4 regions of the Roseomonas sp. BN140053 genome follow, and region 2 is predicted to be linked to each of the others. Evidence: predicted binding sites of a transcription regulator. Region 2 holds the regulator's gene; each other region holds the start of a gene.
The links. The regulator LexA, encoded in region 2, represses DNA repair genes until DNA is damaged. The targets are predictions, from matches to a motif close to TGTTCTANNTANGTTC.

Region 1 (7,188 bases), on a different contig from region 2:
CCCAGGCGCGCATGGCGTCCAGCAGCAGCGCCTCGGGCGCGGGTAGGTCCTCCGGCGCGGCGTCGGTCCAGGGCCAGGCGGGCAGTCCGTGGGTGGCCATGCGGCTCGCTCCTGCGGGGTGGAGTCGCAGGTTGTCGCAAATGAGAACCGTTCGCAAGTTCTACGATCAGTGAAAGTCGCGCGATCGTGGCAGGCGCGGGGCGTCGCTCGGGGGACCGGGGCTACGCCGGGCCGGAACCGGGCGCGCCACCTCGTCGGCGCGGGCGAGCTGGCGCGTCCAGGGCCGGGCATCGCCCAGCAGGTGCAAACCGTCCAGCAGGTCCGAGCGGTCCAGCAGCCGCTGCACCACGAGGTGCAGGATGGGGATGGCGGTGCGCTCGTGCCGGTCCTCGCGCTCCAGCCGGCCTTCCGCGATCACCAGCCGGGCGCCGACCACGGCGGCGCGGTGGCCGCTCACCACGGACGGGTAGAGCACGAGGTTGGCCACTCCGTGCTCGTCCTCCACGGTGAAGAACACCACGCCCTTGGAGGAGCCGGGCCGCTGCCGCACCAGCACCAGCCCGGGCAGCCGCAGCCGGGCACCGCGCCGCGCCGCGGCCAGGACGCGGGTGTCGGCCAGCCCCAGCGCGTCCAGCTGCGGCCGCAGCAGCGCCAGTGGGTGGTCGCGCAGCGTCAGCCCGGTGGCGCCGTAGTCCAACACCGTGCGCTCGCCGGCGGTGACGGCGGGCAGGCTGGGCCGCGCCTCGGCCGCGGCGAAGAGGGGCAGGTCGCCGGGGCCGGGGGTGCGTTCCACGGCCTGCGCGTCCCACAGTGCTTCCCGCCCCTCGCGGCCGAGGCCGCGGAAGGCGTCGGCCCGGGCCAGCGCCGCCACCGCGTCGCGCGGCAATCCGGTGCGGCGCAGCAGGTCTGGCAGGTCGGCGAAGGGGCGCGCGGCTACCAGCGCGTCGGCTTCGGCGGCGGCAAGGCCCTGCACCAGCCGCAGCCCCAGCCGCAACGCCAGGCCGCCGGTGCTGTCGGGATCGGGCTCCAACGTGCAGTCCCAGTCGCTGCGCGTCACCTCCACGGGACGGACGCGCACGCCGTGCTCGCGCGCGTCGCGCACGAGCTGGGCGGGGGCGTAGAAGCCCATCGGCTGGCTGTTCAGCAGCGCTGCGGCGAAGACCGCGGGGTGGTGGCACTTGATCCAGGCGGACACGTAGACGAGCTGCGCGAAGGAGGCGGCGTGGCTCTCGGGAAAGCCGTAGGAGCCGAAGCCCTCGATCTGGCGGAAGCAGCGCTCGGCGAAATCCTGTTCGTAGCCGTTGCGCACCATGCCGGCGATGAGCTCGTCGCGGAATTTCGGAATGTCGCCGCCCCCCTTGAAGGTGCCCATGGCGCGGCGCAGCAGGTCCGACTTGGCGGGCGAGAAGCCGGCCGCGACCTGGGCGATGCGCATGGCCTGTTCCTGGAACAGCGGCACGCCCCAGGTCTTTTCCAGCACTTCCCGTAACTCAGGTTTTGGGTATTCCGTCGCTTCCTCGCCGCTGCGGCGGCGCAGGTAGGGATGCACCATGTCGCCCTGGATCGGGCCGGGACGCACGATCGCGACCTCCACCACGAGGTCGTAGAATACGCGCGGGCGCAGGCGGGGCAGCATGTTCATCTGCGCCCGGCTCTCGACCTGGAACACGCCCACCGTGTCGGCGCGCGACAGCATCGCGTAGGTCTTCTCGCAGTCCTGCGGCACGGATTGCAGCGAGTGGCGCTCGCCGCCGTGGCGGACGATGAGGTCGAGGGCGCGGCGGACGCAACTGAGCATCCCCAGCCCCAGTACGTCGACCTTGAGGATGCGCAGGACCTCGATATCGTCCTTGTCCCATTCCACCGTGGTACGGTCGGCCATGGCGGCGCTGGTGACCACGGCCAGCTCGGTCAGCGGGCCCTGGGTGATGATGAAGCCGCCGACATGGGTGGACAGGTGGCGCGGGAAGCCTTCCAGTTCCGCGGCCAGCGTGATGGCCATGCCCAGCCGCGGTTCCGCTTCCAGGTCCAGCCCTGCCTCGCGCGCGAGGTCGGCCAGCTCGGCGTGGCCGGGACCCCAGGAGCCCTTGGCGAGGCGCGCGGTGATGTCCTCGCCCAGGCCCAGCGCCTTGCCGGCCTCGCGGATGGCGGAGCGCGTGCGGTAGCGGATCAGCGTGGCGGCCAGCGCGGCGCGGTGGCGGCCGTAGCGCGCGTAGAGGTGCTGGATCACCTCCTCGCGCCGCTCGTGCTCGAAATCCACATCGATGTCGGGCGGCTCGTCACGTTCGATCGACAGGAAGCGCTCGAACAGCAGCTGGTGCTTGTCGGGGGCGACGGAGGTGATGCCCAGCACGTAGCAGACGGCGGAGTTCGCCGCCGAGCCGCGGCCCTGGCACAGGATGTCCTTTGATCGCGCGAAACGGACGATCTCGTGCACCGTCAGGAAGTAGGGCGCGTAGGCCTTGTGCGCGATCAGCCACAATTCTTCTGCCAGCTGCTTCGCCACGGCGGGTGGCGTTCCGTCCGGCCAGCGCTCGCGTTCCGCTTCCCGCACCCGGCGTTCCAGCGCGGCCTGCGCGGACAAGCCGGGCTCCAGGATCTCCTCCGGGTACTCGTAGCGCAGCTCGCGCAGGGAAAAGGTGCAGGCATCGAGCACGCGCAGGGTGTTGGACACCGCCTCCGGCCAGCGCGCGAAGAGGCGTGCCATCTCTGCCGGGGGCTTCAGGTGCGCCTCGGCGTTGGGGGCGGCCGCGTAGCCCAGCCGGTCCAGCGTGACGCCGAGGCGGATGGCCGAAACGAGGTCGGCCAGCCGGCGACGCTCTGGCACGTGGAAGCGCACGCCGCCGGCGGCGAGCAGCGGCGCGCCCAGCCGCGCCAGCGCGTCCAGCCGCTTGGCGTCGTCGCCGGCGTAGCGGTGGATGGCGGCGCAGAAGGCCGGCAGCGGGGCGCGGCGGCGCAGCGCCTGCGCGTCGCGGTGCAGGCGCTCGGCGAAGCTGGCGCCGGGGAGGTCGGGTGGGATCAGCGCCAGCACCCAGCCTTCCGCCGCGTCCAGCAGGTCCTCCCGCGTCAGCCGGCACTGACCTTTGGGCGCGTTCATGCGGCCGTGGCTGAGCAGCCGGGTGAGGCGGCCATAGGCGGCGCGGTCTGCGGGCCAGGCCAGGTATTCCTGGCCATCCTCCAGCGCGAGGCGACAGCCGACCACGTAGCGCAGGACGGTGTCCTCCGCCGCCGCCATGCCGCGCACCACGCCGGCGAGGGAGTTGCGGTCGGCGATGCCGAAGGCGGCGTGGTCCAGCGCCTTGGCGGTGTCGGCCAGCTCATGCGGATGGGAGGCGCCTTCCAGGAAGGTGAAGTTGGAAAGGGCGCCGAGTTCCGCGTAGCCGGTCATCCGGGTGACACGCTCGGTCGGCCCTCGATCCGGGCGGTCGGCCCGTGGTCCCGGGAGGGGAAGAAGGAATTCTCCCCCTCCCGGACCCTCCCCCTCATCTTCTTTCGGGAGTGCTGCCGCGGGTTGGGCTGCGACGTCGGTCGCGCCGGAGGGCCATGCCCTCCGGCGATTGCCGCGTCAGCCCGTGCGGACAGCATGAATGTTTTCTGAGTCCCGCGGCGCCCGACGTTTCCAACCAGATCCGGCAGCTCCCGAAAAAAGATGAGGGTGGGTCCGGGAGGGAGAATTCCTTCTCCCTCCCGGGAGTCACGGGCACTGCCGCCGAAGGTCACGCCAGGAAGCCGTGCAGGAACCAGCGCGGCGGGGTCGAATGCCCGACACGGCAGACCCAGAGCCGCTCGCCGCTTTCCACCTCCAGCCGGTAATAGTCGCGCGCGGCGCGGTTCGGGGCGTCGCGCCACCATTCCGGCAGCACGCGTTCCGGTCCCTCGGCGCGGCGGACGCGGAAGCTGCGGTTGCGCCAGCGCAGCAGCATGGGCGGGTCGTCGGGCAGCAGCGCCACCACCTCCACCGGCTCGGGACGCAGCAGCAGCCGCACCGGGCGCGGGCGAGCCAGCCAGTGCTCGGGGGTGGCGGTATCCTCGGACAAGGGCGGGGCGCGGGTCGCCGCGCGTTCCGGCAGGTGCGAGGCCTGCGGCGCCAGGCGCCACACGGACAGCCGCAGCGCCAGCCGGTCCAGCAGCTGCGACAGCGCAGCGCGGTTCGAGGCCCCGGCGGCGTCGCTGCCGGCGAAGCCATCCTGCGCGGCGTCCAGCGGTTCGGTGAGCTCGGCGTGCAGGGACAGGCGGTCGAAGCCGAAGCCGGGGGCCAGCTCCTCCAATCGGTCGCGGAACAGGCGGGCGAGATGCGGGGGGCTGCGCATCGGCAGGGTGGTGCCCACCGTGATCTCCTGCACCGCGGCGTCCACGCCGTGGGCGCGCAGCAGCAGGCGGCGGGCACCGCGCCCGGCTTCCGATAGCTGCACGCAGAGATCGTCCAGCAACAGGGCGAATACGGCGTCCACCGCTTCGCGCGTCACGATCGGCTCGGCCAGGTCGCGGGCGGCGAGGAACTCCGCCGGTGGGCGCAGCGGCAGGATCGGACGCGTGCGCTGCCCGGCCACCCCGTCCAGCAGCGCCAGCAGTTCCGGCCCGAAGCGACGCGCCAGCGGCCTGCGCGGCTGCGCCCGCAGGTCGCCCACATGCCACAGGCCCAGGCGGTACAGGGCCGTCCGCAGCGACACTTCCAGCGGCAGGGCGGACAGGGGCAGGGGGGCGGTGGCGGCCGCCTCGGCGCCGGGCGCCACCAGGGCGGACCGGCCGGCGCGCGCCAGGGCCAGGGCCGCATCCGGCGTGCCCGCCACGGCGCCCGTCACCGCGAGGCCGCGCCGCCCCAGCCGCGCCACGGCGTCGTCGCGCAGCGCGGCGATGCCGCTCCAGCCCGCGTCGCAGCCGGTGATGTCGAGCAGCAGCGCGTCCGGGGCGTCGATCCCGGCCAGCGGCGTGTAGCGCAGCGCCCAGAGGCCGAGGCGGTGCAGCAGGTCGCGCACGGCGTCCGGCGCCTCGGGCTCGGCGCGCAGGCCGGGGCAGATCGCCTGGGCATCGGCCAGCGGCTGGTCCGGGCGCATCCCCGCCGCCTCGGCCGCTGCGTTGACCGCCAGCACGAGCCGGCGCTGCCTGCGCAGTCCCCAGGTCACGAGTGGCCCGGTGCCGCCGAGCCGGTCGGTGGCCAGGCGCGGCAGGTGCAGCGCCAGGAAGCGGCGCTGGGGCAGCGATGCCGCGCCCGCCTCCGGCAGGGCTGGCGGCAGGGCCGGCGCGCCGCCGGTGATCAGTCGAGGCGGGCGGCAAACGCGTCGTCGCATCCATCCTCCTCCGCGTCGTGGTCGGCCATGCCTTCGGGCACCAGGGTTTCCGTGCCGGCGCGCCAAGTGACGTTCCAGCTGGCGGGCTTGGCGCCACGGGCACGCAGCAGTTCCAGGCACCACTGCGGGTCTCCGAGGTCGTGCCGCGACAGGCCGGTGCCGGCGCGGCCCGAGATCCGCCAGCGGGTGGTGGCCAGCACCGGGCCGGGCGAGTCCTCGTCCTCGCGCAGCAGCAGGCCGATGCCGCCGCCGGTTTCCGCCGCCAGTTGCAGCCGCCGCGCGGCGACGCCATCGGGCGGGCGGCCGGACGCTTCGTGCATCAGCAGCGCGCCCGACACGGCCGGGCAGCGCAGCGCTTCTTCCATGGCCCAGAGGGCATCCGACTCAGCCTCGGCCTGCACCAGCACCAGGCGCGAGGGCGACAGGCCGAAGCGTGCCAGGCCGGGCGGCCAGGCATCCGGGCGGCGGGCGATCCAGAACACGGTGCCGCCGCTGCGCGCCAGCAGCAGCGCCGCGAAGCCGGCCGCGGCCCCGGCGCCGGCGGCCAGGATCTCGTGCAGCGCGGCCCGTGGCAGCCCGTCGCCGCCGGGCAGGGCGGCATCGATGCCGGGGGCCAGCGGGATCGCGTGCTCACCCGTGCGGGCCAGGGCTTCCGCCGCACCCGCACGCTCCAGCCGGCCGACGCGGGCACGAAGCGCGGCGAGCAGGGCAGGCCGGTCCATGGGGGAAGGCGCGGGGGGCACTCGCTCGACTCCGGGGTGGGTGGGTGTCTGTTCACTGTATGTTCGGGTACGCGGTCGCGTCGGGTCAAGCGCGACGCGGCGGCCAGGGGTTGCGTCGTGCTCACCGGGAGGTGTGTTCGCTGTCGGTTGCCGGGTCTGCTGCGCTCAGGCGGGGTTGCCGCTGCGCCTTCCTGCGGGGTGGGCAGGGGAGGAAGGCTGGCACGGCAAGGCGAGCAGCGTCGTGCCAGGGGAGGGATGCTGCGTGCTGTTCTGGGACAGGGCCCTGCGAGGGGCGGGGGCAGGCGCCGGAAGACGCTTGCAACCGTTCTCCCGCTCGGCCGTGCAGGCCGGCCAAGTTTACGCGACGGGACAGGATGGTGCTGCCCGAAGAGGCAAACTTCCTGTCCCGCTATGGGCCAAGCCGGGTCTGCCAGAACGTTTGGCAGGTCAGGGCAGGGCCGGGCTTGCGGCCGCAGGATGCGGCGTTCCACGCTGGTCCACGGGAACCGGAGCGTGCGGCGGGAACCCGGAGTTCCCGCCCGGCGCGACGTTTCCCGCCGTGCCGCGAGGCGCTGCTCAGATCCGCTGCTGCGGGCCCACGTCCCAGGGCGCCCGCGCCGCTTCGCGCAGCGCGTCGCTGCGGCTCATGCCGACATCCGACAGCATGCGGTCGTCCATCTGCGCGAGCAGGCGTCGGCTCTCGATGGCCTGCAGGCTGCGGACGATGATCCCCCACCAGGCCGTGGCCCGCTTGCCGCGCCCGGCCGGAGCATGCGCGCCGAGGGCATAGGGGGCGGGGGTGGCATGGGCTGACATCGTCGTGTCTCCTTCAGGATTGCTGCGACGCCTCCTGTATGGCGAGCCGCGCTGCATGAGGGAAACGAGTTGTTTTGCTGTTCTCCATCAGCGAGATTGATGCCCATGCTCGCCCTGCCTCCCGGGATCGACCCCGACCTGCTGCGCTCCTTCGTGCTGGTGGCCGAAGGTGGCAGCGTCACGCGTGCGGCCCAGCATGTCGGCCGCACGCAATCGGCGGTGTCCATGCAGATGCGCCGGCTGGAGGACATGCTCGGGCAACCGCTGCTGACCCGCGGGGCGCGCGGTTTGGTGCCGACCTCGCACGGGACCTGGCTGCTGGACCGCGCCCGGCGGTTGCTGGAGATGCACGACGAGATCAT
Region 2 (7,188 bases):
CTCGCCGCGGGCGAACGCCTGGCCGAAACGGAAGCCGAGGAAGCCTTCGGCACCGTCATGGCCGGCGAGGCCACGCCCGCCCAGATCGCTGCCATGGTGATGGCCATGCGCGTGCGCGGCGAAACCGTGGCGGAGATGACCGGCGCGGTGCGGGCGATGCGCGCCCGGATGGTGTCGGTGCAGGCCCCCGCGGGCGCCATCGACATCGTCGGCACCGGCGGCGACGGCGCCGGCACGCTCAACATCTCCACCGCGGCGGCGTTGGTGGTGGCGGCCGCGGGCGTGCCGGTGGCCAAGCACGGCAACCGGGCGCAGTCCTCCCGCTCCGGCACGGCGGATGCCCTCGCGACGCTGGGCGTCAACCTGGACGTGCCGCTCGATCGCCTGCCGGACGTCTTCGCTGCGGCCGGGATGGCCTTCCTGATGGCGCAGCGCCATCACGCCGCCCTGCGCCACGCGGCAGGCCCGCGGGTCGAGCTGGGCACCCGCACGGTGTTCAACCTGCTCGGCCCCCTGGCCAACCCCGCGGGCGTGCGGCGGCAGCTGACCGGCGCCTTTTCCGCGGAATGGCTGCGGCCGATGGCGGAAACCCTGGCGCGGCTGGGCACGGAGCGTGCCTGGCTCGTGCACGGCCAGGGGCTGGACGAGCTCTGCCTGGCCGGGCCATCGCAGGTGGTGGAACTGCGGGACGGCCGCATCCGCGCCTTCGAGGTGTCCCCTGAGCAGGCCGGACTGCCCCGCGCGCCCAACGAGGCCCTGCGCGGCGGCGAGCCGGCGGAAAACGCCGCGGCGCTGCTGGCCCTGCTGGACGGCGCCCCCGGGGCCTATCGGGATTGCGTCCTGCTGAACGCGGCGGCGGCCCTTGTCGTGGCCGGCAAGCATGACGATCTTGCCCCCGCCGCGGTGGATGCCGCCCGCGCGATCGACAGCGGTGCAGCGCGAACCGTGCTCGACCGCCTTCGCGTCGCGACCGCTCCGCAGTGACCTGGTGCGTTGTCCCCCCGCTCCGCACCCGAACGACGCTCCATGACCCGGCCGACCGGGTTCCAGGAACCCCAGATGGACCAGACCCCTCCGCTCGCAGCCCCGGTCGTGGCCGGCGCCTCCTCCAGCGCCGCCATCCCCGACGTGCTGGCCCGCATCATGGCCGGCAAGGCGGTGGAGGTGCGCGAGCGCTCCCTCGAAACGCCGGCCTCCGAGCTGGAACGGCGGGCGCGGCATGCCCCCAAGGCACGCTCCTTCACCGGGGCGCTCTGCGCCGCCGTCGGTGAGGGCCGCACCGGCCTGATCGCCGAGATCAAGCGCGCTTCCCCCTCCGGCGGGCTGATCCGGGAGCCTTTCGACCCCGCCGCCCTGGCGCGCGACTATTGCGAGGCCGGCGCCGCCTGCCTGTCCGTGCTGACGGACGCGCCGGATTTCCAGGGCTCGGCCGAGCACCTGATCGCCGCGCGGGGCGCCTGCCACCTGCCCACGCTGCGCAAGGACTTCCTGTTCGACCCCTGGCAGGTGCTGGAAGCCCGCGTCATGGGCGCCGACTGCATCCTGCTGATCCTGGCGGCGCTGAGCGATGCCCAGGCCCAGGAGCTGGAGGACACCGCCCGCGCCCTGGACATGTCCGTGCTGGCCGAGGTGCATGACGAGCGCGAGCTGGACCGGGCGCTGGGCCTGGAAACCCGGCTGATCGGCATCAACAACCGCGACCTCCGGACGCTGCGCACGGACCTCGCCACCACGGAGCGCCTGGCGCCGCTGGTGCCGGCCGACCGCATCCCGGTGGGCGAGAGCGGCATCCGCACCCCCGCCGACGTGCGCCGCATGGCCGCGGCCGGGGCGCGCTGCTTGCTGGTGGGCGAGCACCTGCTGCGCCAGCCCGACGTGGGCGCCGCCGCCCGCGAGCTCATCCGCGCCGCATGAGCGGGGGCGGCATGAGCGGGGCCGGCGGGGACAGCCCCCTCACCCATTTCGACGCCGCTGGCCGGGCGGCGATGGTGGACGTGTCCGGCAAGGCGGAAACCGAGCGCCGCGCCACGGCGCGCGGCCGCGTGGTGATGCAGCCGGCCACGCTGGCGCTGATCCGCGGCGGCCAGGTGGGCAAGGGCGACGTGCTCGGCATCGCCCGGGTGGCGGGCATCATGGCGGCCAAGCGCACGGCCGAGCTGATCCCGCTCTGTCATCCCCTGCCGATTTCCGCCGTGACCCTGGAACTGGAGCCCACCGGCGAGGACGCCGTGGAGATCGCTGCCACCGTGACCACGGCCGGCCGCACGGGGGTGGAGATGGAGGCGCTGTGTGCCGTCACCGTGGCGGCCCTGACCATCTACGACATGTGCAAGGCCGCCGACCGCGGCATGCGCATCGAGGCGGTGCGGCTGACCCGCAAGTCCGGCGGCAAGTCCGGGCTGTTCGAGGCCCCCTGATGATCTCCGTCGAGGAGGCGCTCGGGCGCGTCCTGGGCGCCCTGGCGCCGGTCCCGGCCGAGGTCGTGGCGCTGCCGCAGGCCTGGAACCGCGTCCTCGCCGCCCCCGTTGCCGCCCGGCTGACCCAGCCGCCGGCCGATGTTTCGGCGATGGACGGCTACGCCCTGCGCGCCGCCGACGCGACCGAGGGCGCCACCCTGTCGGTCACCGGCGAGGCCCCGGCCGGGCATCCCTTCGCCGGGCAGGTCGGCCCGGGCGAAGCGGTGCGCATCTTCACCGGGGCGGTGTTGCCGGACGGGGCCGACGGCGTCCTGCTGCAGGAGGATGCCGAGCGGTCGGGAAACGCCGTCACCGTGCGGGAAGCCGTGACGGCCGGGCGCTGGATCCGCCGCCGCGGGCTGGACTTCGCCGCCGGCGACGCGCTGCTGCCGGCCGGTCGCCGCCTCAACGCCCGGGACATCGGCCTGGCCGCGGCCGCCAACCATCCCTGGCTGACCGTGCACCGGCGGCCGCGAATCGGCATCCTGGCCACCGGGGACGAGATCGTGCTGCCCGGCGAGCCGCTGGCCGCCGGCAACATCGTCTCCTCCAACGCCCACGCCCTGGCGGCCCTGGTGCGCGCGGCCGGGGCGGAGCCGGTGGTGCTGCCCATCGCGGCTGACCGGCCTGATGCCGTCGCGGCGGCCGGTGCGGCCTCGGCCGGCTGCGACCTGCTGGTGACCACGGGGGGCGCCAGCGTCGGCGACCACGACCTGGTGCAGAGCGCCCTGGTGCCGCAGGGATTCGAGCTCGATTTCTGGCAAATCGCCATGCGCCCGGGAAAGCCGCTGATCTGGGGCCGGCTGCGCCATGTTCCCCTTCTGGGCCTGCCCGGGAACCCGGTTTCCGCCCTGGTCTGCGGCGTGCTGTTCCTGCTGCCGGCCATTGCCCGGCTGTCCGGCCTGCCCGCCGGGCCGACGCCGACCCAGACCGCCCTGGTCGGCCGCGACCTGGCGGCGAACGACCGGCGGCAGGACTACCTGCGGGCGCGAATCGAGGTCGGCGAGGGCGGGGAAACCGTGGCGACGCCCTTCGCGATGCAGGACAGCTCCATGCTGCGGACCCTCGCGGCCGCCGATGCCCTGGTGATCCGAGCGCCGCACGCGCCCCCCTTGCCGGCGGGATCGCGGGTGGAGATCATCCATCTCGCGGCACTTGGCCTGTGAATCGTGGGGACAACTTGACCAACCGGTTGGAACCTATCTAGAACAGCGGAGCGGGTTGCTGTTTTGTTCGCCCGCATCGCGGCCGGAGAACGCATCATGCTCACGCGGAAGCAGCACGAGCTGCTCGCCTTCATCGATCAGCACCTGCGTCAGACCGGGTTCTCGCCGTCCTTCGAGGAAATGAAGGAAGCGCTGAACCTGCGCTCCAAGTCCGGTATTCACCGCCTGATCACGGCGCTGGAGGAGCGCGGCTTCCTGAAGCGGCGCGCCCACCGCGCCCGCGCCTTGGAAGTGATGCGGCTGCCCGACAACCTGGCCCCGGTGAAGCCGGCCCCGGCGCCCGCCCCCGCGGCAGGCTTCGCGCCCAACGTCATCCGCGGCAATTTCGCGCCCAACCTGAGCGGCATCGCCCGCAGCAACGACGCCGCCGCGGTGCACCTGCCCCTGTACGGCCGCATCGCCGCCGGCCTGCCGATCGAGGCGCTGCGCGACCAGGGCACCAGCATCGAGGTCCCGGCCGCCCTGCTGGGCAGCGGCGACCACTACGCCCTGGAAGTCGCCGGCGATTCGATGGTGGATGCCGGCATCCTGGACGGCGACACCGTGATCATCCGGCGCGGCGACGTGGCGGATAACGGCGCCATCGTGGTGGCCCTGGTGGACGAGGCCGAGGTCACGCTGAAGCGGCTGCGCAAGCGCGGCAACTCCATCGCGCTGGAAGCGGCCAATGCCCGCTACGAGACCCGCATCTTCGGCCCCGACCGCGTGAAGGTGCAGGGCAAGCTGATCGGGCTGCTGCGCCGCTACTGAGGCGCTTCCGGGCGGAAGGCCGCGCCGCCCTCATCCGTCGGCGCCGCGGGTTCGCGCAGCCGCGGCACGGGCAGCGGCGGAACCCAGGGCCGGTCGCCGCGCCAGGCGCGGTCGGACACCACCTCCACCCCGTCGGGGCGCAGGCGGATGGCGTGGGCGCCGTTTCGCCACACGCTGAACCGGTCGACGATCGCAGGCTGCGCCGTTCCCGGGGGGCAGCGGCCGCGGATCGGTTCCGCCGACACCAGCACGGCGGCGCGGCCGCACCAGGGTGCCGCCAGCACCGGTATGGGGGGCGAGCCCCTCGGCACCGCGGCGGCCCGCAGCAGCGCGGCCATCGGCGTGTTGTCCCCCGGCCGCAGCAGGCAGCTCGCTTCCGTGCAGGACACGGCGCCGTTCGCGGCCTCGCCGTGCCGCGGGAAGGGCTGCGCGGAAACTTCGCCCCATCCCCGCAGCCAGTTGTCCCGGGTGAAGTCCCCCGAGCCCGAAGCCCGTTCCAGGAACACGCCGTTCTCGGTGGCCAGGGCGATCAGCCGTCCGTCGGAGGACACCAGTAAGTCCGGCCGCGGTGTCCAGCTGCCCGAGGCAATCCCCAGGATCACCGGCGCAATGCCCAGCAGCCGCAACCGCGTGCGCCACAGGCAGAGCCAGCAGAGACCGGCCGCTATCAGCAGCAGACCGGAGGCCGGGATCGGCGGCGCCACCGTGGCCGCGGCCGGCCAGGCAGCGACCACCCGCGCCGTCAGCAGCACGACGTCCAGCCCCCATCCCATGACGGTCAGCGCCCAGCCTTCCAGCCCCAGGGGCATCAGCGCCATGGCCAGCATCCCCGCCGGCATGACCCAGAAGGAGGTGACGGGCACCGCCACGGCGTTGGACAGCACGCCGTAGATCTGCAGCCGGCCGAAATGGTGCAGCCCGAAGGGCATGGTGGCGAGCCCGGCGATCACCGAAGTGAGGCACAGCCCGGCGAGCAGGAGGAGCGCACGCGTCCGGAGCCGCCCGTCCCCCTGCCAGCGCCGGACCGTGCCGCGCATCGCCTCCCACCCCGCGGACAGCGCCAGCCCGGCGGCAAAGGACATCTGGAAGGAGGGGCCGAGCACGGCATCGGGTTGCCACAGCAGCACGACCGCGGCCGCCAGGGCCATGCTGCGCAAGGATACGGCCCGCCGCCCGAGCAGCAGCCCGGCCGTGGCCACCAGGGCCAGCGCGAAGGCCCGCAGCATGGGAACCTGCAATCCCGTCAGCACCGTGTAGGCGCCCCCGAGCAGCAGGCCGACCACGCCGCCCATCGCCTTCGCGTCCAGGCGCAGCGCCAGGAAGGGCGCCAGCGACACCAGGAAGCGCGTCACGGCGAAGCCGAGCCCGATCACGATGGCGACGTGCAGCCCTCCGACGGAGAGCAGGTGCGCGATGCCGCTGTCGCGCATGGCCACCAGGGCTTCGGTCGGGATGCCCGTCTGGGTTCCCGCCAGCAATGCGGCCGCCACGGCGCCCGGCGCGCCCGGCAGCGCCGCGCCGACCCGGGCCGCGATGGCGTCGCGCAGGCCGGCGAAGCCGAGGCTGGAACCCGCCGACAAAATCTCGACCGGGCCCAGTGCCGTGCCGCTGCCCGCCAGGCCGGAGAAAAAGGCGGCGCGCTGGAAGTCGTAGCTGCCGGGGGCGACGGGGGCGGCCGGCGGCCGCAGCAGCGCGCGCACTCGGATCTGGTCGCCGGGCTGCGGCCGCGCGGGATCATTGGCGCGCAGGCGGATGCGCAGGCTGCGCTCCAGGGGTGCGGCGCCCTCGCCCAGGCGCGCGGCGCGCACCAGCACGCGCCGCCCTTCTGGCAGCAGGTCCACCGAATCGACCTCACCGGTCAGGATCACGGCCCGCGTGGGCAGCGCCGGCACGGGTGGCTGCCGCTGCGTTTCCCAATGCGCCGCCGCGAAGCCCAGCGTTCCGGCCGCGACCAGCCCGACCAGCATGGCCGGGACCGGCCGATGCGCGCGCAGTGCTAGCGCGAGCGCCAGCAGGGGCCAGGGCAACCACCACCAATCGCCCACGGGTTCGCTGCCGCGCGCGAAATACACCAGCACCCCCGCCCCGAGCGCCACCGGCAGCCAGAGCGGTAGGGAGGGCCATTCGGCCTCCAGCAGGGCGGACAGGCGGCCGGCGAGGCGCCGGGGGTGCCAAACAGGTGCGGCGGCGGGATGGCTGGCGAACAGCACGCGGCAGGGTTGACCATCCCGCCGACCGGCACAACTGCGGCCCGGGGACGGCGTGCCGGCGCAACAACGCCTCAACAGCCCGGCCCGCGGGTGCTATGCCGCGCCCATCATGACCGTCCGCACGCGCTTCGCCCCCTCGCCCACCGGCTTCCTGCATATCGGCGGGGCCCGCACGGCGCTGTTCAACTACCTCTTCGCGCGGCACCACGGCGGCCAGTACCTGCTGCGGATTGAGGACACCGACCGCGCCCGCTCCACGCCGGAAGCCGTGCAGCAGATCCTGGAAAGCCTCGCTTGGCTGGAGCTGTCGCCGGACGAGCCGCCGGTGATGCAGACCAGCCGCGAAGCCCGCCATGCCGAGGTAGCGCGGGAGCTGCTTGCCCAGGGCAAGGCCTACCTCGCCTTCGACACGCCGGAAGAGCTCACGGCCATGCGGGAGCGCGCCGCCGCGGAAGGCCGGCCGCTGCGCTACGACGGCAACTGGCGCGACCGCGACCCGGCCGAGGCCCCGGCCGGCCGCGCCGGCGCCATCCGGATCAAGGCGCC
Region 3 (7,188 bases), on a different contig from region 2:
CGGCCCCGCCGGCACGACGCGACGGCAAGCCCGGCTTGCCGACCAGGAAGGCGCCGCCGTGGGCTGCGGAACCGTTGCCGGTCACCCTCGCCATCGGGGCACGGAACGAAACACCCATGCGCGCGTGCTCTCCTGGGTCCGGTGTGAGAGGGTCCCGAAAAAGCCGTGGGCCCGACCGGATGATCCGGTCGGGCCCACGAGGAGGTTCGGGAAGGGAGCAACGGGCGCAGCTCGCCCGTTGATGACGGTGTTCTAACGCGAGAGAACACCGTCCGTCAAGAACATTTTCCTCATAATAGTATTTTTTTCTTCGAGAGCACGGAACAGCCCGTAGGGCGTCATGGCGCGGGGCGAACCCGGACCCAGCAGCGCACGGCACAGCGTCACGCAGGAAAAGGGCGACAGCCAGGGACGCCGGGCCGCCGGCGCGGCCGGCACGAAGGGACCGAGTACGGCGCAGCCGGCGCGCCGCCAGAAGGCCGGAAGGTCGAACCCCGCGGGCACGTCGAGTCGCACCACCAGCAACCGTCCCGACAAGGGGTCGAGCACGGTCCAGCCCCCGGCATCCCGGAGCCCGGCGAAGCAGTGCCGGAAGCCCGGGCGCAGCAGCCGCAGCCAGAACTGGTCGGCCCGGCCGCCGAAGCCGAGCCAGAGTTCCTGTTCCCCTGCCTGCCGCCGGTGCGACGGGTGCGCCGCCGGCTGCCCCGTCGCCGAGTCGTCCCCTTCCCCGAGTTTCACGACCGGGCGGCATCCAGCGACACCACGGTGCCGCCGGCCGATGCCGCGGGAGAGGTGAGTTCGCCGGCCACGATTCCCTTGATGCGCAGCGGCCATTCCAGCCGGTCGAGCGCCTCGGTCCAGAGCCGGTGGTCGTGCCGCTCGCGCGGGTGGTTGGCGCTGGGCCGTTCGCCGCGCTCGCCCCAGATCCGCAGGATGCGCGCGTGGGACAGGTCCACCCGGCGCTGGCGGTACAGGCGGTCGAGGCACTTCACCACGTCGTCCGGCTCGCAGGGCCGCACCACCGCGCCGCGGCCGGCCACGATGCGGGCCCCTTCCTGCCGGGCGATCAGCGCCGACATGGTCCAGAACCACGCCTCCTCGGCGCTGCGGAAGGGCTCCGCCTTGCTGATGGCGGCGAAGCGGCCGGGACCGGTGGGGCGCGCTGCGGCAGGGGTCATCGTGGGCTTCCTCGACCTGGACGGGAACAATGAGTGAACACTGCACTCGCTACTTCGTGAACGTCAATCGTTTTGTAAGAGAAAGTTCCTATTGATCAACGACTGCGCACCTAGGATAAAGGACCCATGCAGCACAACGACATTTGGCGCGCTTTGGACGCGCTGGCGGCGGAGAACGGCCTCTCCGCCTCCGGCCTCGCCCGCAAGGCGGGCCTGGACCCCACGGCCTTTAACCCGTCCAAGCGGACGGGCCCGGACGGGCGGGCGCGCTGGCCCTCCACGGAAAGCGTGGCCAAGGTGCTCAGCGCCACCAACACCGGGATGGATGCCTTCGCCAGCCTGATCACGGGCGCCGCGATGAACTTCCGCTCCCCCGTGCGGGCGATGCGGCGCATCCCGCTGATCGGCCTCGCCCAGGCCGGCAGCGCCGGTTATTTCGACGATGGCGGCTATCCCGTGGGGGCCGGCTGGGACGAGATCAGCGTGCCCGAGATCCCCGACCCCAATGCCTATGCGCTGGAGATTTCCGGCGAATCGATGGAGCCGGTGTTCCGCGACGGCGACACCATCATCGTGTCCCCCGGCGCCCCGGTGCGGCGCGGCGACCGCGTGGTGGTACGCACCCGCGGCGGCGAGGTGATGGCCAAGGAGCTGCTGCGCCAATCCGCCCGCAAGGTGGAACTGTCCTCGCTCAACCCCGCCCACCCGAACTACAGCTTCGACCTGGCCGAGATCACCTGGATGCACCGCGTCGTCTGGGCCAGCCAGTAGCGCCGCGGCGGCTTCACCCGCGTCGGGGATGCCCCCTCACGCCGCAGCGGAGCGCAGCGCGGCCGGGGGGTCCGCCCCGTCATAGAGCCAGGCAAGGCAGCGGAAGTAATCCTCCTCGGAGCGTTCCCCGAAGGTCTGACGCCGGACGTCCCGCGCGATGCCGTCGCAGTGGTAGACGTCCCAGAGTGCACGGGATTCCAGTTGCACGCGGGAGGTCCGGACGTAGCGCTCGGCGGCGTAGCGGCGAAAGGCCGCGGCGTGGTCGCCCGCCGCCTGCCCGACCAGCTCGGCGAGAAACGACCCGTCCTCGATCGCCATGCAGGCCCCCTGCGCCAGGGATTGCAGCGTGGGGTGCGCGGCGTCCCCCAGCAGCGTGACGCGGCCATGGCTCCAGTGCCGGATCGGCGCGCGGTCCGAGATCGGCCAGCGCCGTTCCAGGCTCATCAGGGACAGCAGCGTCTTCATGGCGGGATGCGCGTCGCGATAGGTGTGCTGCAGCTCCGCCTTGTAGGCGGCAGGGTCGCGGCGCTGCGCATGGGTTTCGGTGCGGAACACCGCCACGATGTTGAACACGCTGTTGGCCCGCAGCGGGTAGTGCACGATGTGGAAGCCCGGCCCGCCCCACAGGATGACCTCGTCGCGGCGCACATGGGCGGGCACCTGCTCCATGGGCACCAGGGTGCGATGCGCGACGTAGCCGACCGCGTCCGGCTCGCCCTCCGCGCGCAGCTGCGCCCGCACGGCGGAACGCAGACCATCCGCGCCGATCAGCGCCGCGCCGCGGATTTCCCGCCCTTCCGCCGTCCGCACGCGGACCCCGTCGTCGCCCGCCTCGAAGCCGGCCACGGCGGTGGAAGGCTCCAGCGTGATGCCGGGCGTGTCCCGGCAGGCGGCCAGCAGGATCTCGTAGAGGTCGACGCGGTGGATCACGACGTAGGGGTGCCGGAAGCGCCGCTGAAAGGAAGCGCCGGTGGGGATGCGCGCGACCTCCTCGCCGGACAGCGCGTCCAGCATCAGCACCGCGGGGGGAAGATGCGCGGCCCCCAGCACCGCCTCGCGCAACCCGAGCCGTTCCAGGTGGGGGAACACATTGGGCCCGAGCTGGATGCCGTAGCCGATCGCCTCGAAGGCCGGGGCCTGTTCCAGCACCCGCACGGCGATGCCCCTGCGGCCCAGCGCCAGGGCCGTGAACAGCCCGCCGAGACCGCCGCCCGCCACCAGGATCGGTTCTTCCATCCCATCGCTCCCGCTGCGGGCGCGCTCCCCGGCCCGCTTTCCCGGAGGCTTAGGACCGGGCACCGGGCTGGGCAACATCCCACGCCCGCCACTGGGCAGCGAAGCACAGGCGCCGCGTCCCGCGCCCGGCAAGGCGCCGCGCCGTTGACAGGGAACCCGGCTGCCGGATCAGTGGCGCCGCCATCTTCGCGCCCGGCGAAGGGCGCGCAGCCGCAGGGGACGACCATCAATGAAGGCCATCATCCTCTCCCGCCATGGCGGGCCCGAGGTCCTGCGCTACGGCGACGCGCCCGATCCGGTGGCCGGGCCGGGCGAGGTCGTGGTCGACATTCACGCGGCCAGCGTCAACGCGGCCGACTACAAGGTCCGGAACGGCGGCGGGATCTACGACACCACCTTTCCGCACATCCTCGGCCGCGACTTTTCGGGCGTGGTCAGCGCCCTCGGCGCGGGGGTGTCCGCTTTCTCCCCCGGCGACGCGGTGTTCGGCGTCACCGATCGCGGCATCGAGGGTGCCTATGCAGAGAAGCTCGCGATCAGCGCCGCCCTCCTCGCCCGCAAGCCCGACCGCCTCGGCCATGTCGAGGCCGCGGCGGTGGCCCTGGCCGGCCTCACGGCGCTCTGGGCCATCGAGGATACCGGGCGGCTGCAGCGCGGCGAAACTGTGCTGATCCAGGGCGGGGCGGGCGGCGTGGCCGGCTTCGCCATCCAGCTCGCCAAGCATCTCGGTGCCCAGGTGATCACCACCGCCAGCGCCGCCAACCACGACTACGTCCGCCAGCTCGGGGCGGACCGGGCCATCGACTACCGGAACGAGGACTTTACCACCCTCGTTTCCGACTGCGACATGGTGTTCGACACGGTGGGCGACGAAGTACAGCTCCGCTCCTTCAAGGTTCTGCGGCCCGGCGGGCGGCTGGTCTGGATCGCCCCGGCCCCCGTGGGCTCCCACCCGCCCCGGACGGATGTAGACGTGCTGCGCCCTCCCGTGACCCGCGACCGCGCGCACCTGGAGCGCATCCTTCACCTGCTCGAATCCGGGGCGGTGCGGCTGCCCGCGATCACCCGCTACGCCCTGGCCGACGCGGCCGAGGCCCATCGGGTCAGCGAATCCCGGCACCTCCGGGGCAAGCTGGTGCTGGAGGTGCGCTGAACGGGTCGGACAGGCCCGAACAGGAACAATCCCGTCCCTCGGTCCGGCCCTGCTGTGCTAAGGTTCCCGCCCCGATGCTGCATCCGTTAGCTGATCCGCAAGCAGCAATTCGCAACCATAGCGCGAAAATGCTGGACAACCCGGGCTGATCGGCCAGATTCCGCTTCGTTCCTCCAAGCAAGGTCTTCCCGTGGACACCATCGCCGCGCCCGCCCATGACCTCGACAGCACCACATCGGGCAGCCCGCCTCGGGCCGAGGTGGAGGAGCTGCGCCAGAGCATCCTGTCCAAGCTGATCTACCAGGTCGGCGGCACGCAGGAGCGCGCCAGCGAGCGCGACTGGTTCCTGGCCGCGGCCCTCGCCACCCGCGACCGGATCGTGGACGGCTGGCGCACCTCCAACACCGATACGCGGGAAAGCGGGGACAAGCAGGTCTGCTACATGTCCCTGGAGTTCCTGATCGGCCGCCTGCTGTCGGACGCGCTGGGCAATCTAGGCCTGACGGAAACCGTGCGGGAGGCCCTGAAGGGGCTGGGCGTGGAACTAGACGCCGTGCTGGCGCAGGAAGCCGATGCCGCCCTGGGCAATGGCGGGCTGGGCCGCCTCGCCGCCTGCTTCATGGAAAGCATGGCCAGCATCGGCATCCCCGCCTACGGCTACGGCATCCGCTATGAGCACGGGCTGTTCCGACAGGTGATCGAGGACGGCCAGCAGCACGAGCTGCCGGAAGACTGGCTGAACTTCGGCAATCCCTGGGAGTTCGAGCGCGCCGGGATCAGCTACGACATCGGCTTCGGCGGCTACGTGCAGGCCGAGCTGGTGCCCGGCGGCATCCCCAAGCTGGTCTGGCACCCCAGCGAAACCGTGCGCGCGGTGGCCTACGACACGCCGGTGGTGGGCTGGCGCGGCAAGCGGGTGAACACGCTGCGGCTGTGGTCGGCGCGGGCCAAGGACCCTCTGCGGCTGGCCGAGTTCAACCGCGGCGACCACGTCGGCGCGCAAACCGACCGCGTCCGGGCGGAAGCGATCTCCCGCGTGCTGTACCCGGGTGACGAGACCCCGGCAGGGCAGGAACTGCGGCTGCGACAGGAATACTTCTTCGCCTCTGCCTCCCTGCAGGACATGCTGCGGCGGCAGCTCGCCCTGTACGGCGAGGTCCGATCGCTGGCCGACAAGGTGGCGGTGCAGCTCAACGACACTCATCCGGCAATCGGCGTGGCCGAGCTGATGCGGCTGCTGCTGGACGTGCACGGACTGGAATGGGACGAGGCCTGGGACATCACCCGGGCCACCTTCTCCTACACCAACCACACGCTGATGCCGGAAGCGCTGGAAGCCTGGCCGGTGTCGCTGATGGAACGGCTGCTGCCTCGCAACATGCAGCTGATCTACCTGATCAACGCCCGTCACCTCGACGCCGCCCGGCGGGAGGGGGGCAACGACGCGTTGCTGGCCGCCGTGTCACTGATCGACGAGGAGCACGGCCGGCGCGTGCGGATGGGGCACCTGGCCTTCGTGGGCTCCCACAAGATCAACGGCGTTTCGGCCCTGCACACCGGGCTGATGCGGCAGACCGTCTTTGCCGACCTCAACCGCGTCCTGCCCGGGCGCATCACCAACAAGACCAACGGCATCACCTTCCGCCGCTGGCTGCTGCGCGCCAATCCCGGCCTGACCCGGCTGCTGGTGGACACGCTGGGCGAGGGCGTGCTGGACGATCCCGGCCTGCTGGAAGGGCTGGCCGACCATGCGGGCGACCCGGCTTTCCAGAACCGCTTCGCCGCCCAGCGCCGGGTGGCCAAGGAGGCCCTGGCCTCCCTGATCGCGCAGCGGATCGGCGTGGCTGTGGACCCGGCCGCGCTGTTCGACGTGCAGATCAAGCGCATCCACGAGTACAAGCGCCAGCTGCTGAACGTGCTGCAGACCGTGGCGCTCTACAACGCGATGCGGGCGCGCCCGACCGGCGACTGGGTGCCGCGGGTCAAGGTCTTCGCCGGCAAGGCGGCCGCCAGCTATCACCAAGCCAAGCTGATCATCCGCCTGGCACACGACGTGGCGCGGGTGGTCAACAACGACCCTACCGTGCATGGCATGCTGAAGGTGGCCTTCCTGCCGAACTACAACGTGTCCCTGGCGGAGATGATCATTCCCGCGGCCGACCTCAGCGAGCAGATCTCCACCGCCGGGCTGGAAGCTTCCGGCACCGGCAACATGAAGCTGGCGCTGAATGGCGCCATCACTATCGGCACGCTGGACGGTGCCAACGTAGAGATCCGGGAGCGCGTGGGCCCCGAGAACATCGTGATCTTCGGCCTCACCGCCGCGGAGGTCGCGGCCCGGAAGCAGCAGGGCTACGACGCCCGCGCTGCCGTCGCCGCGTCACCCAGCCTGGCCGGGGTGCTGGACGCCGTGGCCTCGGGCGTTTTCTCGCCGGAGGAGCCGGGCCGCTACCGCGGGCTGGTGGACGGGCTGCTGAATCACGACACCTTCCTGGTCACCGCCGACTTCGACAGCTACGACGCCGCGCAGCGCGAAGTGGCCGCCCGCTGGAATGATCCGGCAGCCTGGTGGCGGGCCAGCATCCTGAACACGGCACGGGTCGGCTGGTTCTCCTCCGACCGCACCATTCGTGAATATGCCGAGGAAATCTGGGGGTTGCCGCCGCGCTGATGCTGCAAGGCAGGGGGGTGGTCGCCCCCCCTGCCGCTCCGCATTCTGGCACGGCGCTATGCGACGCGGGACGCTCCGGCCTACTGAACCGGGCTGGCGACCAGGTTGGTGCTGCCGGCAGCACGCGCTTCCCGTCGCGCCTTTTCCTGCTCCCAGTAGCGGCGCCGGATCTCACGTGC
Region 4 (7,188 bases), on a different contig from region 2:
GTCCACCGTCATGTCCAGCACGTCGGCGATGGACTTGTTGCGGAAGCGGACCTCCAGCGTCTCTCGGTTGTAGCGCTTGCCCTTGCAGGTGTCGCAGGTGACGTAGACGTCGGGCAGGAAGTGCATCTCGATCTTGATGAGCCCGTCGCCCTGGCAGGCCTCGCAGCGGCCGCCCTTCACGTTGAAGGAGAAGCGCCCGGCCTTGTAGCCGCGCGCCCGGCTTTCCGGCAGCTCGGAGAACCAGTCGCGGATCGGCGCGAAGAGGCCGGTATAGGTCGCGGGGTTGGAGCGCGGCGTGCGGCCGATCGGCGACTGGTCGATGTCGATGATCTTGTCGAGCTGCTCCAGCCCTTCCAGCCGGTCGTGCGGGGCAGGGACCGTGCCGGCGCCCATCAGCCGGCGGGCGGCGGCCTTGTACAGCGTCTCGATCACCAGGGTGGACTTGCCGCCCCCCGAGACGCCGGTGACGCAGGTGAAGGTGCCCAGTGGGATGGAGGCGGACACGTTCTTCAGGTTGTTGCCGCGCGCGCCGACGATGCGCAGCATGCGCGACGTGTCGGCCGGGCGGCGCTCGGCCGGGACCTCGATGCGACGGCGGCCGGACAGGTAGGCGCCGGTGATGCTGTCGGGGTGGGCCGCCACTTCGTCCGGCGTGCCCTGGGCGATCACCTGGCCGCCATGCTTGCCGGCGGCGGGGCCGATGTCCACGAGGTGGTCGGCGGCGCGGATCGCGTCCTCGTCGTGCTCCACGACGAGCACGGTGTTGCCGAGGTCGCGCAGCCGCCGGAGCGTACCGAGCAGCCGCTCGTTGTCGCGCTGGTGCAGGCCGATGGAGGGCTCGTCCAGCACGTAGAGCACGCCGGTCAGCCCGGAGCCGATCTGCGAGGCCAGCCGGATGCGCTGGGATTCCCCGCCCGACAGCGTGGCGGAGGAACGCGACAGGCTCAGGTAGTCCAGCCCGACATCCACCAGGAAGCGCAGCCGCTCGTTGATCTCGCGCAGGATGCGGCCGGCGATCTCCTGCCGCTGCGTGGTCAGGGTGCCGTGGACGTTCTGGAACCATTCCATCGCGCCACGGATGCTCAGCGCCGAGGCCTGGGCGATGTGCATCCCCGCCACCTTCACCGCCAGTGCCTCGGGCTTCAGCCGGGCGCCCTGGCAGGTCCGGCAGGGCCGGTCGGATTGGTAGCGCTGCAGGTCCTCGCGCACCCAGGGATTGTCGCTGCTGCGCAGGCGCTTCTCGAGATTGGGGAGCACGCCTTCGAAGGGCTTCTTCACCTCGTAGGCGCGCAGCCCGTCCTTGTAGCGCAGCGTCACCACCTCGGTGCCGGTGCCGTGCAGGATGCCCTCGCGCACCTTGGGCGGCAGCTCCGCCCAGGAGGTGGTCAGCCGGACCTTGTAGTGCCGCGCCAGGCTTTCCAGCGTCTGGTCGTAGTATTCCGAGGACGCGCCACCGGCCCAGGGCGCCACCGCCCCGTCGGCCAGGGAGCGCTGGTCGTCCGGCACCACCATGGCGGGGTCGAAGAAGGTTTCGGTGCCCAGCCCGTCGCAGACCGGGCAGGCGCCCTGGGGCGAGTTGAAGGAGAACAGCCGCGGCTCGATCTCCTCGATGGTGAAGCCGCTCTCCGGGCAGGCGAAGCGGCTGCTGAACACGGTGCGCTCGCCGCTGTCGGCGTCGTCGGCGTAGGCCACGCCGTCGCTGAGCGCGAGGGCCGTCTCGAAGCTGTCCGCCAGCCGGCTTTCCAGCCCGGGGGCGACCACCACGCGGTCCACCACCGCCTCGATGTCGTGCTTCTTCTTCTTGTCCAGCGCCGGCGCGTCTTCCAGCCGGTACAGGGTGCCGTTGATCTTGGCGCGCTCGAAGCCGCGGCGCTGGAGTTCGGCCAGCTCCTTCTTCCACTCGCCCTTCTTGCCGCGCGCCACGGGGGCGAGGATCAGCAGGCGCTTGCCTTCCGGCATGCCCAGCACGCGGTCCACCATCTGCGACACGGTCTGCGCCACGATGGGCAGGCCGGTGGTCGGCGAATAAGGCACGCCGACGCGGGCCCAGAGCAGGCGCATGTAGTCCCAGATCTCCGTCACCGTGCCGACGGTGGAGCGGGGATTGTGGGAGGTGGTCTTCTGCTCGATGGAGATGGCGGGCGAAAGGCCCTCGATGCTGTCCACCTCCGGCTTGCCCATCAGCTGCAGGAACTGCCGGGCATAGGCGCTCAGGCTCTCGACGTAGCGGCGCTGGCCCTCGGCGTAGATGGTGTCGAAGGCCAGGCTGGACTTGCCGGAGCCGGACAGGCCGGTGATGACCGTCAGCGTGTCCTTGGGCAGGTCGAGGTCGATGCCCTTGAGGTTGTGCTGCCGCGCCCCGCGGACCCGGATGAATCCCCCCGAGGACCCCGCCTGGTGCGGGCGCGGGGTGGCATCGCGCGGCTTGGGCGAGGCCGAGGCGACGGGGTCGGGCAGGGCAGGCGGCAGGCTGTCGGGCAAGGCTTGTTCCTCGGCTGAACCCCGGGTGTTCGCATTGTGTTCGCGGGCTTGTCGCACCATATAGGCAGGGCTGGAAGGGGCTTTCACCGCCGCCTCCGGCCTTCATGCCCCAGGGGTGGCTAGCGCCTTCCGCTGGGGGTAGGTTTCACCGCCCTGCCGGTCTCGCCGCGCGGGTGGTTTCGATTCGGTCGGCTGCCGCTCGGCGGTCGGGCCGAGGCAGCGGAGAGGGTCTGACGCCATGGCCGGCAGCGTGAACAAGGTGATCCTGATCGGGAACCTGGGGAAGGACCCGGAGGTCCGCAACTTCCAGAATGGCGGCAAGGTGGTGAACCTGCGGCTGGCCACCACGGACACCTACAAGGACCGCGAGGGCAACCGCCAGGAAAAGACCGAGTGGCACTCGGTGGCGATCTTCAACGAGCGCCTCGGCGAGATCGCTGAGAAGTACCTCCGCAAGGGGTCCAGCGTCTACATCGAGGGCAAGCTGGAAACCCGCAAGTGGCAGGACAAGGACGGCGCCGACAAGTATTCCACCGAGATCGTGCTGCGGCAGTTCGGCGGTGAGCTGACGCTGCTGGGCGGCCGTGGCGACCGTGCCGAGGGCGGCGAGGGGGCCGGCGGCTTCTCCGGTGGCGGCGGCGGCGAGCGCGGCGGCTTCTCCGGCGGCGGTGGCGACCGCGGCGGGCGCGGCGGCGGCGGTTTCGGCGGCGGCAACCGCGGTGGTTCTTCGGGCGGTGCCTCGCGGCCGCAGAGCGGTGGCTGGGATGCGCCCAAGGGTGACCTCGACGACGACATCCCGTTCTGAGCGCGGGCCGGTTCTTTTAGGATGCAGATGTGAGTGACACCGAGGACGGCGCCGGCGGCGCTGAGGGGCCGGAGCTGACGGGGACCCCCGTCGCTCTCGAGGAGGAGATGCGCCGCTCCTACCTCGACTACGCGATGAGCGTGATCGTGTCGCGCGCCCTGCCGGATGCGCGCGACGGGCTCAAGCCCGTGCACCGGCGCATCCTGTATGCCATGCACGAGGCCGGCTACACGCCGGACAAGCCGCACCGCAAGTCGGCCCGCGTGGTGGGCGACGTGATGGGCGTGTACCACCCGCACGGCGACGCCGCGATCTACGACGCCATGGTCCGCATGGCGCAGCCCTTCTCCATGCGCGTGCCGCTGATCGACGGGCAGGGTAACTTCGGCTCGGTGGACGGCGATCCGCCGGCGGCGATGCGCTACACCGAGGCGCGGCTGGCCAAGTCCGCCGCCGCCCTGCTGGCCGGCATCGACGAGGACACGGTCGACTTCCAGCCCAACTACGACGAGAGCGCGTCGGAACCACGCGTGCTGCCGGCGGCCTTCCCGAACCTGCTGGTGAACGGCGCCAACGGCATCGCCGTGGGCATGGCCACCAACATCCCGCCGCACAACCCGGCCGAGGTGATCGACGCGACGCTGAAGCTGATCGCAGAGCCGGACACCTCCCTCGAAGAGCTGATGAAGATCATCCCCGGGCCGGATTTCCCGACCGGCGGGCTGATCCTGGGGCGTGCCGGCATCCGCTCGGCCTTCGAGACCGGGCGTGGTTCCGTGCCGCTGCGCGCGCGTGCCGCGATCGAGGAGATGCGCGGCGGCCGTTCGGCCATCGTGGTCACGGAAATCCCGTATCAGGTCAACAAGTCCACGCTGATCGAGCGCATGGCCGAGTTGGTGCGCGCCAAGCAGGTGGAGGGCATCTCCGACCTGCGCGACGAGAGCGACCGCTCCGGCATGCGCATCGTGATCGAGCTGAAGCGCGAAGCGACGCCGGAGGTGGTGCTGAACCAGCTCTACCGCTTCACCGCGCTGCAAACCTCCTTCGCCGTGAACATGCTGGCGCTGGACAATGGCCGGCCGCGGCAGATGGGGCTGAAGGACGCGCTCTTCGCCTTCATCACCTTCCGCGAGGACGTAATCCTGCGCCGTTCGCGCTTCCGCCTGAACAAGGCGCGCGAGCGGGGGCACCTGCTGATCGGCCTGGCCATCGCGGTGGCGAACATCGACGAGGTGATCCGCGTCATCCGTCAGAGCCCCGACGCCAATGCGGCGCGCGAGGCGCTGATGACGCGCGACTGGCCGGCGGGCGACGTGGCCTCGTTGCTGGCGCTGGTGGATGATGCCGGCAACATCGTGCACGACGACACGGTGCGGCTGACGGAAACCCAGGCCCGCGGCATCCTGGAACTGCGCCTGCAGCGCCTGACCGGGCTGGAGCGCGACAAGATCGTCGCCGAGCTGGACGAGGTCGGCGGCCGCATCCGCGAGCTGCTGGAGATCATGGCCAGCCGCCCGCGCCGCCTGGAGCTGATGGCGCAGGAGCTGGCCGAGATCCGGGCGCAGCTCGCTTCCTCCCGCATGACGGAGATCGTGGACGGCGTCACCGACCAGGACGACGAGAGCCTGATCGAGCCTGGGCTGATGGTGGTGACGCTGACGCGCGACGGCTACGTCAAGCGCACCACGCTGGAAAGTTTCCGGGCGCAGAACCGCGGCGGCCGCGGCCGTTCGGCGGCGGGGACGCGCGAGGACGACGTGGTGGTGCGCTCCTTCAACGCGCACACCCACCAGTGGGTGCTGTTCTTCACCTCCCGCGGCATCGCCTTCCGCGAGAAGGTGTGGAAGCTGCCCCTGGCCGGTCCCACCGCGCGGGGCCGCTCCCTGCGCCAGCTGCTGCAGCTGCAGCAGGACGAGCAGGTCACGGCCGTGCTGCCGCTGCCGCAGGACGAGGGGATGTGGGAGAACCTGCACCTCGTCTTCGCCACGGCGCAGGGCAACGTGCGGCGCAACCGGCTGTCTGACTTCCGCAACGTCCGCGCCACCGGCCTGATCGCCATGAAGCTGGACGAGGGCGACAGCCTGATCGGCGTGCAGACCTGCCGCGAGGGCGACGACGTGGCGCTGGCCACCCGCAACGGCCGCTGCATCCGCTTCGTGGCGGAAAGCGACACGCTGCGGGTCTTCTCCGGCCGCGACAGCACCGGCGTGCGCGGCGTCAAGCTGGGGCAGGGGGACAGCGTGATCGCGCTCTCCGTGCTGCGGCACGTCGAGGCCACCAATGCCGAGCGCGTGGCCTACCTCAAGGCCGCCATCGCCAAGCGCCGCAACAGCGCCGAGGAAGCGGAGGCCGTCGCGGAGGAGGTGGTCGGGCTGGGCGACCCCGCGGCCGAGGAGGTGGCGGAGGAAGCCGAGGACCTGACCCTCTCGGAAGAGCGCTTCGCCGAGCTGGAAGCTGCCGAGGAGCTGATCCTGGTGGTCACCGATGCGGGCTTCGGCAAGCGGTCCTCGGCCTACGAGTACCGCGTGTCCGGCCGCGGCGGCATCGGCATCACCAACATCGACCTGTCGGCGCGCGAAGGCCGCGGCAAGTCGGCGGCGCCCCGCGTGGTGGCGACTTTCCCGGTGAAGACCGGGGATGACGTGATGCTGATCACCGATGACGGGCGGCTGATCCGCACGCCGGTGGACCAGGTCCGCATCACCGGCCGCACCTCCAAGGGCGTGACCATGCTGCGCCTGGACAAGCGGGAGCACGTCATCTCCTGCTTCCCCGTGGTGGACTCCTCCGGCAGCGACGACGTCGCCGAAGCTTCGCCCGATGCGGTGGAGCCGCTGGACGGCGGGGCCGATGGGGACGCCGATGCCTGAGCGGGTCGGCCTGTATCCCGGGACCTTCGACCCGATCCACAACGGCCACCTGGACGTCATCCACCGCGCCGCGCGGCTGATGGACCGGCTGGTGGTGGGCGTGGCCATGAGCGCCGGCAAGGGCCCGCTCTTCTCCCTGGAAGAGCGGGTGGACCTCGTGCGCGAGGAAGTTCGCCCGATCGCGGAGCGGACGGGCACCACCATCGAGGTCGAGCCCTTCGAAACGCTGCTGGTGAGCTTCGCGCGGCAGGTCGGCGCCGCGGTGATCGTGCGCGGCCTGCGGGCGGTGTCGGATTTCGACTATGAATTGCAGATGGCGGGCATGAACCACCGTCTGGACGCCGAGGTCGAGACGGTGTTCCTGATGGCCAGCGAACGCAACCAGTTCATCAATTCGCGGTTCGTGAAGGAGATCGCGCGGCTCGGGGGCGAGGTGTCGTCCTTCGTGCCCGCGCTCACGCTCGAGCGCACGCTGGCACGCGTTCGCGGCCACACGGGAGAGCACGTATGATGCGGCGACGCACGCTGCTGTTCACTGCCACCATCGCCGGAGGAGCGCTGATGAGCGAAACCAATGACGCGGCCGCGCAGGGCACGCCCCCTGCCGCGGACCGCGAGAACACGCTTCTGCTGGACCTCAAGGACGGCCGGGTGACCATCCAGCTGCTGCCCGAGCTGGCACCGCAGCACGTGGAGCGCATCAAGGCGCTGGTGCGCCAGGGCTTCTACGACAACACGCCCTTCCACCGCGTGATCGAGGGCTTCATGGCCCAGGGCGGCGACCCGACCGGCACCGGCACCGGCGGCAGCCCGCTGCCCGACCTTCCCGCTGAGTTCAGCCCGCCCAACCGGGCGCGCTTCATTCGAGGCACGGTGGGTGCGGCCCGTACGCAGAACCCGAACAGCGCCAACAGTCAGTTCTTCATCATGTTCGCCCCGGCGCCGAGCCTGGACGGGCAGTACACGATCTGGGGCCGGGTGATCTCCGGCATGGACATCGTGGACAAGATCAAGCGCGGCGCCGGGTCGAGC

Region 1: ACLIBK_RS22165 (ImuA family protein) is a predicted target of LexA. The motif match lies at 6,060-6,075, and genes of this name have one in related genera.
Region 3: ACLIBK_RS20175 (S24 family peptidase) is a predicted target of LexA. The motif match lies at 1,203-1,218, and genes of this name have one in related genera.
Region 4: uvrA (excinuclease ABC subunit UvrA) is a predicted target of LexA. The motif match lies at 2,508-2,523, and genes of this name have one in related genera.

What each region holds. Positions count from the first base shown of each region.
Region 1 covers NZ_JBLLEB010000040.1:24,417-31,604, forward strand. The annotation lists gene ACLIBK_RS22150 (hypothetical protein) at 1-100, opposite strand, end outside; gene ACLIBK_RS22155 (error-prone DNA polymerase) at 167-3,388, opposite strand; gene ACLIBK_RS22160 (DNA polymerase Y family protein) at 3,717-5,288, opposite strand; gene ACLIBK_RS22165 (ImuA family protein) at 5,255-6,010, opposite strand; gene ACLIBK_RS22170 (DUF1127 domain-containing protein) at 6,587-6,826, opposite strand; gene ACLIBK_RS22175 (LysR family transcriptional regulator) at 6,932-7,188, shown strand, end outside.
Region 2 covers NZ_JBLLEB010000001.1:343,130-350,317, forward strand. The annotation lists gene trpD (anthranilate phosphoribosyltransferase) at 1-984, shown strand, start outside; gene trpC (indole-3-glycerol phosphate synthase TrpC) at 1,060-1,914, shown strand; gene moaC (cyclic pyranopterin monophosphate synthase MoaC) at 1,926-2,417, shown strand; gene glp (gephyrin-like molybdotransferase Glp) at 2,417-3,622, shown strand; gene lexA (transcriptional repressor LexA) at 3,719-4,432, shown strand; gene ACLIBK_RS01645 (ComEC/Rec2 family competence protein) at 4,426-6,642, opposite strand; gene gltX (glutamate--tRNA ligase) at 6,752-7,188, shown strand, end outside.
Region 3 covers NZ_JBLLEB010000031.1:15,647-22,834, reverse strand. The annotation lists gene ACLIBK_RS20185 (hypothetical protein) at 253-738, opposite strand; gene ACLIBK_RS20180 (hypothetical protein) at 735-1,178, opposite strand; gene ACLIBK_RS20175 (S24 family peptidase) at 1,305-1,949, shown strand; gene ACLIBK_RS20170 (FAD-dependent monooxygenase) at 1,986-3,185, opposite strand; gene ACLIBK_RS20165 (NADP-dependent oxidoreductase) at 3,415-4,338, shown strand; gene ACLIBK_RS20160 (glycogen/starch/alpha-glucan phosphorylase) at 4,529-7,009, shown strand; gene ACLIBK_RS20155 (hypothetical protein) at 7,090-7,188, opposite strand, start outside.
Region 4 covers NZ_JBLLEB010000009.1:89,497-96,684, forward strand. The annotation lists gene uvrA (excinuclease ABC subunit UvrA) at 1-2,373, opposite strand, end outside; gene ssb (single-stranded DNA-binding protein) at 2,720-3,286, shown strand; gene gyrA (DNA gyrase subunit A) at 3,316-6,156, shown strand; gene coaD (pantetheine-phosphate adenylyltransferase) at 6,149-6,667, shown strand; gene ACLIBK_RS11110 (peptidylprolyl isomerase) at 6,667-7,188, shown strand, end outside.